One region of the Marinobacter sp. es.048 genome, then DNA from elsewhere that is predicted to be linked to it. Evidence: predicted binding sites of a transcription regulator. Region 1 holds the regulator's gene; the other holds the start of a gene.
The links. Region 1 encodes sigma-54, which starts transcription at its own class of promoters, with help from an activator protein. Its sites were predicted from a motif close to ANTGGCATNNANNTTGCTNT; they were not measured.
Positions count from the first base shown of each region.

Region 2: the regulator sigma-54 is predicted to act here: its motif matches at 2,592-2,611, upstream of CFT65_RS19260 (PEP-CTERM sorting domain-containing protein).

Region 1 is NZ_FYFA01000001.1:1,843,313-1,849,083, forward strand. Features, by position in the region: gene hpf (ribosome hibernation promoting factor) at 71-379, opposite strand; gene CFT65_RS08530 (RNA polymerase factor sigma-54) at 481-2,004, opposite strand; gene lptB (LPS export ABC transporter ATP-binding protein) at 2,163-2,888, opposite strand; gene lptA (lipopolysaccharide transport periplasmic protein LptA) at 2,866-3,432, opposite strand; gene lptC (LPS export ABC transporter periplasmic protein LptC) at 3,416-4,000, opposite strand; gene kdsC (3-deoxy-manno-octulosonate-8-phosphatase KdsC) at 3,997-4,545, opposite strand; gene CFT65_RS08555 (KpsF/GutQ family sugar-phosphate isomerase) at 4,570-5,550, opposite strand; gene CFT65_RS08560 (ABC transporter ATP-binding protein) at 5,739-5,771, shown strand, end outside.
Region 2 is NZ_FYFA01000001.1:2,354,169-2,359,939, forward strand. Features, by position in the region: gene prpD (2-methylcitrate dehydratase) at 180-1,664, shown strand; gene CFT65_RS19260 (PEP-CTERM sorting domain-containing protein) at 1,753-2,532, opposite strand; gene CFT65_RS10950 (TIGR03013 family XrtA/PEP-CTERM system glycosyltransferase) at 2,925-4,337, shown strand; gene CFT65_RS10955 (XrtA/PEP-CTERM system exopolysaccharide export protein) at 4,397-5,041, shown strand; gene CFT65_RS10960 (XrtA system polysaccharide chain length determinant) at 5,099-5,771, shown strand, end outside.

The DNA.
Region 1 (5,771 bases):
GTTAAAAAAAAGGCTGCGACACGTTGCTCATGTCGCAGCTCGATTAGATGACTTGCATGAAAACAACCAGTTAGCGAGAGCCGTTTCCGTGCATCCGGTCTACATTCTTTTCCTTATGCTTGAGGATCTGGCGGTCCAGCTTGTCGATCAGGGAGTCGATGGCCGCATACATATCCTCGTTTTCTGCCTTTGCGTGAATCTCACCACCAACCACGTGCAACGTGGCTTCCGCAATCTGGCGCACCTTTTCCACTTCCAGGGTTACCTGGCAGTTACTGATGTGGTCAAAGTGACGCTCGAGCTTCTCGAACTTCTCTGAAACATAATCCTTCAGTGCGGGAGTCAGTTCTACGTGATGGCCTGAAATATTGAGTTGCATAGGCGTCTCCTGTTGTCATCATGCCGGCTCCCGGGAGCCGGTCTGGGTGCTGACGCATTGTGCGCCGGCGAATATGGTATTGCGTCCCGCCCCAGGGGTATTCAGACCAATCGCTTGCGCTCGTTAGACGGCGGAATGTGCATGGCCTCCCGATACTTGGCAACGGTGCGTCGCGCAACCTTGATTCCCTGTTCCCCTAGCATGGCTGCAATTTTACTGTCGCTCAACGGCTTTTTCGGCGTTTCGGCGGCAATCAGCTTCTTGATCATCGCGCGAATGGCCGTGGAAGAGCATTCCCCGCCCTCGTCAGTGCTGACATGGCTGGAGAAGAAATACTTCAGTTCGAATATGCCCCGGGGGGTATGCATGTATTTCTGGGTCGTTACCCGTGAAATCGTCGACTCATGCATTTCTACCGCCTGGGCGATGTCTGAAAGGATCAGCGGCTTCATCGCTTCTTCGCCGTGATCCAGGAATCCCTGCTGGTGCTCGACAATGCGGGTCGCCACTTTTAGCAGGGTCTCATTGCGGCTTTGCAGGCTTTTGATAAACCACTTGGCCTCCTGCAACTGATCGCGCAGGTAAGTGTTGTCTGCACTGCTGTCCGCACGCCTTATAAGTGAAGCATAGCTGGCATTCACCCGGATGCGCGGAGCAATTTCCGGATTCAGCTCAACACGCCAGCGACCATTGTGCTTGCGAACGATGACGTCTGGGATGACGTAGTCGGGTTCGGCGCGGTCAATAACGTCGCCCGGACGCGGATTCAGGCCGGTGATCAGCGCCAGGACCTCCCGCAATTGGTCTTCTTTCAGGCGGCTGCGGCGCAGCAACTGGGCGTAGTCCCGGTTGCCCAGCAGGTTGATGTAGTGAGTGATCACCAGTCGTGCCTGGGCCAGCCAGGGCGTTTCCGGTGGTAGCTGGTTAAGCTGGATCAGCAGGCATTCCTGAAGATCCCGGGCGAAAACGCCAGGAGGGTCAAAATGCTGCAGTCGGTGAAGAACCGCTTCCACTTCATCCAGCTCAAGGGGGTCCTCGTCGTTTTCATCCAGCATCCCGGCATGGATCTCTTCCAGGGCACTTGTCAGATAGCCGCGCTCATCCACCGCGTCCATCAGGGCATGTGCAATGGCCTGATCCCGTTCACTCAGTGGGGTCAGATTGAGCTGCCATTCCAAGTGATCCTGAAGCGTTTCAGTGGGCGAGTTACGGGTTTCGAAATCGTGATCGTTTTCGTCGTCATTGCGGGCTGCAGGAGCAGGGGCGGACTGGTATATGTCGTCCCAGGCAGTGTCTACCGGCAGATCGTCCGGAATATTGTCCGGAATTTCGTTTTCAGAGGACCAGTCCGGGCCGTTTTCGGATTCGTCCCAGTCTTTGGACGGTTCCGGCGCAGTTTCAGCGGCAGACTCGGTGGCGTTGGCTTCGCGCTCGTCATTAGCGGTAGCAGCGTCTGTTGTCTGGTCGTCGTCCTCGGAGGTCTCCAGCATGGGGTTGGATTCCAGTGCCTGCTGGATTTCCTGTTGGAGGTCGAGGGTAGAGAGCTGGAGAAGCCGGATCGCCTGTTGCAGCTGGGGTGTCATGGTCAGGCTCTGACCCAGCTTTAACTGTAAGGAGGCTTTCATAACCATGGTTCAGGATCCGTCACTCATCAGCGCTTTGTGTCATAAGTTGTGAAAAAAATCTTTATATGTCGGTTACTTGCCGTGATTTAACTTTACCCTAGCAAGTTCTTTGCCGAGTTTACTTGCTACAGGTCATCAAAACAATGAGCCATTCGGTGTCACAGCCTGAATTCGTCGCCCAGGTAGACTTCCTTGACCTGCTGGTTGGCAAGGATCGCCTCGGCATTGCCGGAGGCGATGATGTGGCCGCCGGACACTATGTAGGCGTTCTCGCAGATGTCCAGGGTCTCGCGCACGTTATGATCGGTAATCAGCACGCCGATACCCTTGTCCCGCAGGTGCCGGATGATGTGTTTGATGTCACTCACGGATATGGGGTCGACACCGGCGAAGGGCTCATCCAGAAGGATGAAGGCCGGCTCCATGGCAAGGGCTCGGGCGATTTCGACCCGTCGGCGTTCGCCGCCGGACAGTGCCATGCCAACACTGTCCCGGATATGGGTGATGTGAAACTCCTCCAGCAACTCCTCGAGCTTTTTCTCCCTATCGGCCTTGCTCAGACCCTGGCGGGTTTCGAGGATGGCCATGATGTTGTCGCGTACCGATAGTTTGCGGAATACCGAGGCTTCCTGGGGCAGGTAACCGATGCCTTGCTGGGCACGGCCGTGCATGGGCAGAGGAGTAATATCCCGGCTGTCGATGGTGACCCGGCCACGATCGGCGGGCACCAGCCCCACGATCATGTAGAAGCAGGTGGTTTTGCCGGCGCCGTTGGGGCCAAGCAGTCCGACGATTTCCCCACTGCGGATCTCCAGGGAGACATCGAGCACCACTTTTTTCTGCTTGTAACTCTTTGCCAGATTACTGGCTCTCAGAACTGCCATCGGATTCCTGTCTGTCAGAACGTCTGTCGGCGCTGCGTGGCTGAATTACCATCTCTACCCGGCCGCTGCCTTCGCCCGTGTCTGCGCCGCCTTCAGCGGTCACAACCCGGCCAGCGGTATCATAATGAATGACGTCGCCGCGGAACAGATTGCCATTCTGCTCGATGACCGCTTCCCGTTCAAAGGTCAGCCGGCTGTCGGTGGCAGACCAGGTAATGTTCAGTGCGCGGGCGTCGGTTTCGCCTTCGCCCTCTCGGGCCGGCTGCCGATATCTCGCCGGAGTGCCGGTGGCCTCGATCCGGCTGAGGCCGCCCTCTGTCCGGTACAGCACCACCCGTTCTGCGTTCAGGCGGGTATTGCCCTGCTCAAGCTCTACATCCCCGGTGTAAGTGGCAATGCCCTGGCCGTCGTCCAGGCGGGCGTTGTCGGCTGTGACCTTGATGGGGGTGTCGGAATCAAGGTCGAAAGCGGCCGCCGGGCCGGCCATCGCGACCGTCAGCAGGGCAGCCAGCAGGCTCCGGTATCGGTTAGTTTCCGGTTTCATAGCGTCCTTCCACCTGGGAGTTCAGTTCCAGAATCCGCTCGTCTATCCACGCCTTCATGCCCGTGGCCCGGGTAACACCGGTAACGTCGCGTATTTCTACGGGTGCGTCTGTATATACCATGCCCCGGTCGTTATCCAGGGTCAGGGTTGATGTTGTCAGGATGGCGTCCCGTTCGCCAATAGTGCGCTGAATCCGGACATTGTCCGTCAGGTACACCAGATTCTGGTTTTGCAGCAGGCTGCCATTCTCGGCTTCAACAATCCAGGGAAGGGCATCCTCGCCGCCATACAGCTCGGCTCGGGGGGATTCCATGGTGGCCAGATTGCCTTCCTCAAACTGTTCAATGCGGGGGCTGGAGAACCGGATCTTCAGGTTGCCCGATTCGTCGAAGGATGTGTACCGGCCATTTACCACGAAGCCGTCCGGTTCCGCATCGCCTCGCAGAGCCGCTGCGTCATCATCAATGACCGGCGGCTCATCGCTTTGCCAGAGCAGAAAGACCGCTGCCACCAGGGTGCCTGCCAGCGCCAGTGTGCGCAGCCAGGGCCGGTCCGAGGCCCAGTTCACGCCTCAGGCTCCAGATAGGGCGCGAGCGCTGCGTCCAGCTTGCCATGGGCAGTCAGCAGCAGATCGCAGGCTTCCCGCACTGCGCCTTCGCCACCGCGGGCCCGGGTGCAGTAATCGGCATGTTGCTGCACCAGCCAATAACCGTTGGGCACGGTGATGCCGAGCCCCGCGAATCTGAGCGCCGGCAGGTCTGGCAGATCATCGCCCATGTAAGCGATGGCCTCGGGGCTGATATCCATAGTGCTGACCAGTTCCTGCAAGGCCACTTTCTTGTCCTCACGCCCCTGCATCAGATGCGGGATGCCCAGATCCCGCATGCGCTTCTCGGTCAACGGCGACTGCCGCCCGGTGATAACGGCCACGGTAATGCCGGCTGCCATGAGTTGCTTGAGTCCCAGACCATCCAGGATATTGAACGCCTTGAGCTCATCGCCTTTGGCACTGAAATAGAGTTTGCCATCGCTCATGATGCCGTCGACATCCAGGGCAATCAGGCGGATCTTGGCGGCTTTTGCCAGCAGGGAGTCCGACCATTGGTGCTTCATGTCAAATAGCTCCTCATAGCCCCCTCAGATTACGCCGGCTCGCAGCAGGTCATGCATGTTGATGGCGCCAATGAGAGCACCCTTTTCGTCGGTTACCGGCAGGGCATTGATCTTCATTTCTTCCATGATATTGAGTGCTTCCGCCGCCAGATGATCGGCCTGAATGGTTTTGCCATTCCGGGTCATCACCTCGTTGATGGGCGTATTATGAATATCCACCGATCGATCCAGAGTCCGACGCAGGTCACCGTCCGTAAATATCCCGGTGAGAGTGCCTTCCTGATCGACGACGGTTGTCATGCCAAGGCCCTTGCGGGAAATTTCCAGGAGAGCGCCGCTGAGGGGGGTGCCCTCGTTGACGACCGGAATCTGATCACCGGTGTGCATGATGTCGGATACCCGGAGTAGCAGCCGGCGGCCCAGGCTGCCGCCCGGATGGGAGAAAGCAAAATCCTCGGCACTGAAGCCGCGGGCCTCGAGCAGGGCAACCGCAAGAGCGTCGCCCATGACCAGGGTGGCCGTTGTAGAAGAAGTGGGTGCCAGGCCCAGCGGGCAGGCTTCAACCATGACGCTCACGTCCAGGTTGGCGACGGCTTCCCGGGCCAGGGTGGACCCGGCATTGCCGGTCATGCTGATCAGCGGCGCGCCCATGCGTTTGATCAGCGGCAGAATCGTAACCACCTCGCTGGTGTTGCCACTGTTGGAAATGGCGATAACCACATCCTGAGGCGTGATCATGCCCATGTCGCCGTGGCTTGCCTCACCCGGATGAACGAAAAACGAGGGTGTGCCGGTGCTGGCCAGGGTTGCTGCGATCTTGTTGCCGATGTGGCCGGATTTTCCCATGCCGGTCACAACCACGCGGCCCTTGCAGCCCATGATAACCTCGCAGGCCCGGGTGAACTGGTCGTCAATCCGGCTCTCCAGGGCGTCAATGGCGTCGCGCTCGATGCGAATGGCGCGGATGGCGGAGGTTCTGAAGTCGCTGGGAGTCTGTTCGGTCATCGGGCTTTGGGCCTGGCTGTCTGGACATTGAAAATGTGGGGCAGAGTATACCATTTTCATCCGGCAACGATGCCCGGTTAACGAAAGTTCAGTCAAACTGATCATTGCTATCAGTACATTTTGCGCTCTTTGGATTGAGCTCGGGCGCTCCATGGCATAATGTAGCGCCTCTTTGAAAGGTAGGGACTATGGATTCACCGGCTTACATATCGCTCAAGGAT
Region 2 (5,771 bases), 510 kb from region 1:
TTTCTGGATGCGTTACGAACAATGTTTAACTTTTTGTTTTTAAGATCGATATTGAATATATAAGTCATTAATAAAATAATGAGTTGATCTTTTCTGGCAACGTGGAATAAGGGCGGCCTTCAGGAAACCATAAGCCAGGTTGGTCGCATCACGAACTGAGATACTCTGGAGCTCTTACCATGTCAGCAACATTCGATCTCAATGAACGCCCGGACTACGATGACCTGATACAGACCATTGCCGACTACACCCTGAACTACCGAATAAAAAGTCAGGAAGCCTGGAACACCGCCCGAAACTGCCTGATGGACACGCTGGGCTGTGGCTTGCTGGCGTTGCGATTCCCGGAATGCACCAAACATCTGGGCCCGATTGTAGAGGGCACGATGGTGCCCTACGGTGCCCGGGTTCCGGGAACGTCTTTCAGGCTGGACCCGGTAAAAGCCGCCTGGGATATCGGCTGCACCATTCGCTGGCTGGACTACAACGATACCTGGCTGGCAGCGGAGTGGGGGCATCCGTCGGACAATCTGGGTGGCATTCTGGCGGTAGCCGATCACCTCTCCCAGAAGCGGGTTGCAGAGGGCAAAGCCCCGCTCACCATGATGGATGTGTTGGAAGCCATGATAATGGCCCACGAAATTCAAGGTGTGCTGGCCCTGGAAAATTCCTTCAACCGGGTGGGCCTGGACCACGTTGTATTGGTCAAGGTGGCATCCACAGCCGTCACCGCAAAAATGATGGGCGCGAACAGGGAACAGTTGCTATCGGCGCTTTCACACGCCTGGGTAGACGGCCAATCCTTGCGTACCTATCGCCATGCACCCAATGCAGGGTCGCGCAAATCCTGGGCAGCAGGCGATGCGACATCCCGTGCAGTTCGGCTGGCAGACATCGCTATGCGCGGAGAAATGGGCATTCCAAGCGCGCTGACTGCTCCACAGTGGGGGTTCTATGACGTTCTGTTCAGCAAAACCAACAAAGACCAGAAGCTGAAGCCTGAGGATAAACGCCAGTTCTCTATGCCCCAGGAGTTTGGCTCCTACGTAATGGAGAACGTCCTCTTCAAGATCTCGTTCCCGGCGGAGTTTCATGCCCAGACAGCAGCAGAAGCGGCGGTCACCCTGCACCCGCACGTCAAAGACCGACTGGACGAGATCGATCGGATTGTCATTACTACCCACGAATCGGCTATCCGTATCATCTCAAAGCAAGGCAGACTTGCCAACGCAGCAGACAGGGATCACTGCCTGCAATACATGGCGGCAGTGCCACTGATCTTCGGCACTTTGACGGCCGAGCACTATGAAGACAGCTTTCACCAAGCTAACCCGATCATCGACCGAATCCGCGAAAAAATGGAAGTGGTGGAAGATGAAAGGTACAGCCGGGAATATCTCGAAGAAGACAAGCGATCCATCGCCAACGCTATTCAGGTGTTCTTTAACGATGGCAGCAGCACAGACAACGTGGCGGTTGAATATCCGATCGGGCATCGTCGCCGCAGGGAGGAGGGCATTCCGCTCCTTGAGGATAAGTTCCGCAATAATCTGGACACCCGGTTTCCGGGTCAGCGTTGCGATCAGATATTCGAGATCTGTAAGGATCAGAAATTGCTTGAAGCTACGCCAGTACAGGAATTTATGAGCTTGTTTGTCATATAGACCCGATACGCAATATTATAAAAAAACCCCAGGGAGCATCATTCCCCGGGGTTTCCTTAAAAAACTAGAGTCTGCTAAATAATTAGACTCAGGCTTTCCTGCTACGCCCAATAGCCAAGCCCAGTAAACCCAGGCCTAGTAAGGCAAGTGTGCCTGGTTCCGGGACCCTGGCGAGGCTTACATTATCGATTCCCCAGCCATCGGCATTGCCTTCGCCGTTATCGAACAGCAAGTTGACACCAGTAAAGGCTACATCAGAAAACAAAGTAATGTAGGCGATGTTGCCGTTCGGCTGTCTGCCGTCGCCGGTGGCAGGACCTTTAAATGTTAGCGTCGAAGAGTCTCCATTGCTAAACAGAAACTCCAGCGTGGCTCCTTGATCGTTCGCATCGGAGAGAAAGAACCCAAGCGCATTGTAGTTACTGTCAATTATGTCCCAGGTCACCTGGTCAGCGTCGTTGCTATCAAGCCACTGGGAATCATAGGCCATGTTGCGGCCGAATTCGCCAGTAGTATCGTCTTCGATCATGAGCAGATCATTGCGAATGTTACCGTTGCTGGCTGTATTCGGCGCTGTCATGGTGAAGGTACCAACACTGGTCTCGAATGCTGATCCACCGACGACCCATGTGGCTTGATCACCGGTTGCACCGGAAGCCTCGTAGGTTTCGTTGGTAATCGTGTAACTGTTAATCGGGTCATCAAAAGTTTCAGTGATGCCGTTGTAAGTAGAATCGCTAAAGGCTGCGGCTGCCGCATTGGCATCATCTGCACCATAAGCAGCTTCAAACTTGATAACACCGGCGCTTGCTGTGCCAACCATTCCCGACAATGCCAGACCAATCAATGTCTTCGAGAATAACTTCATAATATTCCGTCCTTTTAAAATTCCCAATTGAATCGGTAGATTCAAGCGTGAGTTGGGATTAAGCCAGTATCACGCCAAAAACGAAAAATAGTCAGAAAAACAGTGTAAAAGGAGTCTTTTTTGATCGCAGGTCAAGTAACGGTGTAAAAAATATCGACGATTAGATCCGGCTGATGTTGCGTACAAGTAACAACCATTTCGATATGCTTGAATCGTGAATACATCTGAAGCGTTCGATGCTTAAAGTGCTGCAGAATTTACATTGTTTAATCCGCCTGAGCTTTTCGGATTGATTGAACTCCGTCCCATTTGACGTACAATCATTTTTGATTGCAGTTCCTGTCGCATCGGACGCGCGAGCAGGCATCGTCTCAGTAACACAAGGAGTTGGCGTGGCCCACGTCAGATTGTTTAGACATTACATCCATCTGCCCTATATCATCCTTGGCTTGATCGATTTTCTGGTGCTGGCGTCCGCCTTCGCGTTGGCCGTGTTTTTTCGCTACTTCGGGGATCTTTCGTTTTTCCTCGAAAGCCTGTACTACGTCCTGCCCTCAGCCATCGTATTTTCCGCCCTTAACCTCTTGGTGATGGTTGCACTCGGTGTACATCAGTCACGGCTGCAGGAAGGCATGTCTGGAATGATGCTTCGCACCATTATGGCGTTGATTGTGAACATTCCGTTTTGCGGTTTTGCCTACCTGCTTGCGTCAGACTGGCTGTGGTACATGGGCACTAGCAGCGTGCTTACAACCGCGTCTGTTTTTGGGTTTTTCCTGTTGGGCATCGCTCGTTCGCTCTTTTTCGCTAGTGTGGGGAAGGAGGCGTTCAAACGGAAAGTACTGGTGCTTGGCGCAGGTTTTCGCGCCAGGCAGATACATGAAGATCTTGAAACCCCCTTCAACCGCAAGGGGTTTATCCTTACGGGGTTTGTCCCGCTGCGAGAAGAACCGGTCGAGATCGGTGAAGACTATTTGTTGAACATTCCAACCACGCTGCAGCAGTACATAATCAAGCATCCGGTGCACGAAATCGTAGTTGCGGTAGACGACCGCCGAAAAGGCCTGCCGATGGAAGATCTGCTGGAATGCAAAATGGAAGGCGTGAAAATTGTCGATGGCGCCACCTTTTACGAGCGGGAGTCCAGAAAAGTCGCTCTGGAAATGGTTACTCGTGGCTGGCTGGTATTTTCCGACGGATTCACCGTTTCTTCCGTGTTCGGGGTTGGCAAGCGCTCCCTGGACGTTCTGGCGGCCAGCGCCCTGTTATTGGTCGGGCTACCTCTGATGATTTTCACGGCTATTGCTATCAAAATTGAAGACGGCCTCAAAGCCCCGGTTTTTTATAGCCAGGAGAGGGTAGGGCTCAACGGAAGTGTTTTTAGAGTTCACAAGTTTCGCTCAATGAGAACCGATGCGGAAAAGGACGGTGCCGTATGGGCCAGCCAGAATGATACCAGGGTTACGAAAGTGGGGGAGTTTATCCGCAAGGTGCGGATAGACGAATTGCCACAAATTTTTAACGTATTGAACGGCACCATGGCCTTTGTGGGTCCGCGCCCTGAACGACCGGTTTTCGTAGAGCAGTTGTCAGAGGCCATTCCGTTTTATAGTGAACGCCATCGCGTGAAGCCTGGTTTGACTGGTTGGGCACAGCTTTGCTTTGCTTATGCAGATAACGAGGAAGATACACGGGAGAAGCTTCGTTACGACCTCTACTACATCAAGAATCAAAGCCTGTTGCTGGATTTATTGATTATAATTCAGACAGTAGAAGTGGTATTGTTCAAAAAAGGATCAAGGTAGTTTCGGGACCAGCTCTCCCCGAGACATGGAAACAGACACGGAACCAGAGAGGAATAACAATGTCATCGAAGTATTCACTGCAGGGTTTGCTGATGTCCCTGGTCGCGATAGCGTTTGTCGCGGGTTGTGCGGCGCCCCAGTCATCGTCGCAGGAAGCCATTAACGAAGCACTCAGTTTGCAGACTTCAACGAGTGTTGACGAATATGTGCTCGGCCCGACAGATTCAATCCAGATTTCCGTCTGGCGCAATCAGGATCTGAGTATCGGGGTTCCCGTCAGGCCCGATGGCCGGGTTTCCATGCCACTCATTGGTGATGTGATGGCTACCGGTAAAACACCGGAACAGCTCGCCAACGAGATCGAGCAGGGCCTGGCAAGCTATATTCGCGAGCCTCAGGTTACCGTTGTGGTTACATCGATGGGTAGCCATGAATTCAGCGACCGGGTACGGGTAACCGGCGCGGTTAATCAACCTATTTCGGTGCCACACAGGCCGGGTATGACCGTCCTGGACATGATGCTTAGCGCCGGTGGCGCCAATCCTTTTGCAAACCTGAACAGTGCAATGCTCTACCGCGCCCTGGACGACAGGATGGTGGCGATTCCTGTGCGGCTGGACGATATCCTGAACTCGGGTGATGTTTCCACCAATTACCGCATGCGGCCCGGGGATATCCTGGCAGTACCGGAACGGAATTTCTGAGATAAGGCGTAACCGTTGTTTGAAGCGAACCGCGGAACCGGTCAATAGGTAAGAAAGATGGCACTTCCATTAAGTCAGCTCCCTTCAGAAATGATCAGAGAGGTCCGGTCGCGTAAGTGGCTGGCCTTCTTCCTGTTTGCGGTCGTCAGTTTCGCCGTACTGGGGGCAGGGTTTGTATTCCCGTATAAATACCAATCTCAGGTTGTGATATTCGTGGATGACCAGAATATTATCCGGCCGCTGATGGAAGGCAGTGCCGTCACCACTGAGATCAGTGAGCGCACATCGGCTGCCAAGGAAATGCTGTGGTCTAGGGACCTGATGATGCAGATTGCCCAAGACAGGGAGATATTCGGCGAGAATGCAGGCCAGCTTGATGGCGAAGCCCTGGAGCGGAGAATCGGCATGCTCCGCTCTGGAATGAATGTTCGCCCGAGGGGAGATAGCTATTTCAGCATTGGTTACACCTCCGAGTCCCCCATGCAGGCCTTTCGAATTGCGCAGCGGCTGGGACAGCTGTTTATCGCAGAAAATTCGGCCAAAAAGCGCAAGGAAAGCCGCAGCGCCTACAACTTCATCGACAAGCAGGTAAAGAACTACGAATCCATCCTGGCGGAGGTCGAGCAAAAGCTTAAAGACTTTCTCTCAGAGAATGTGGACGGCACTGAAGGTGAAGCGAACTCCCGTATGGCCAATCTGCGCCGTCAACTGGAACTGGCGGAGATGGAGC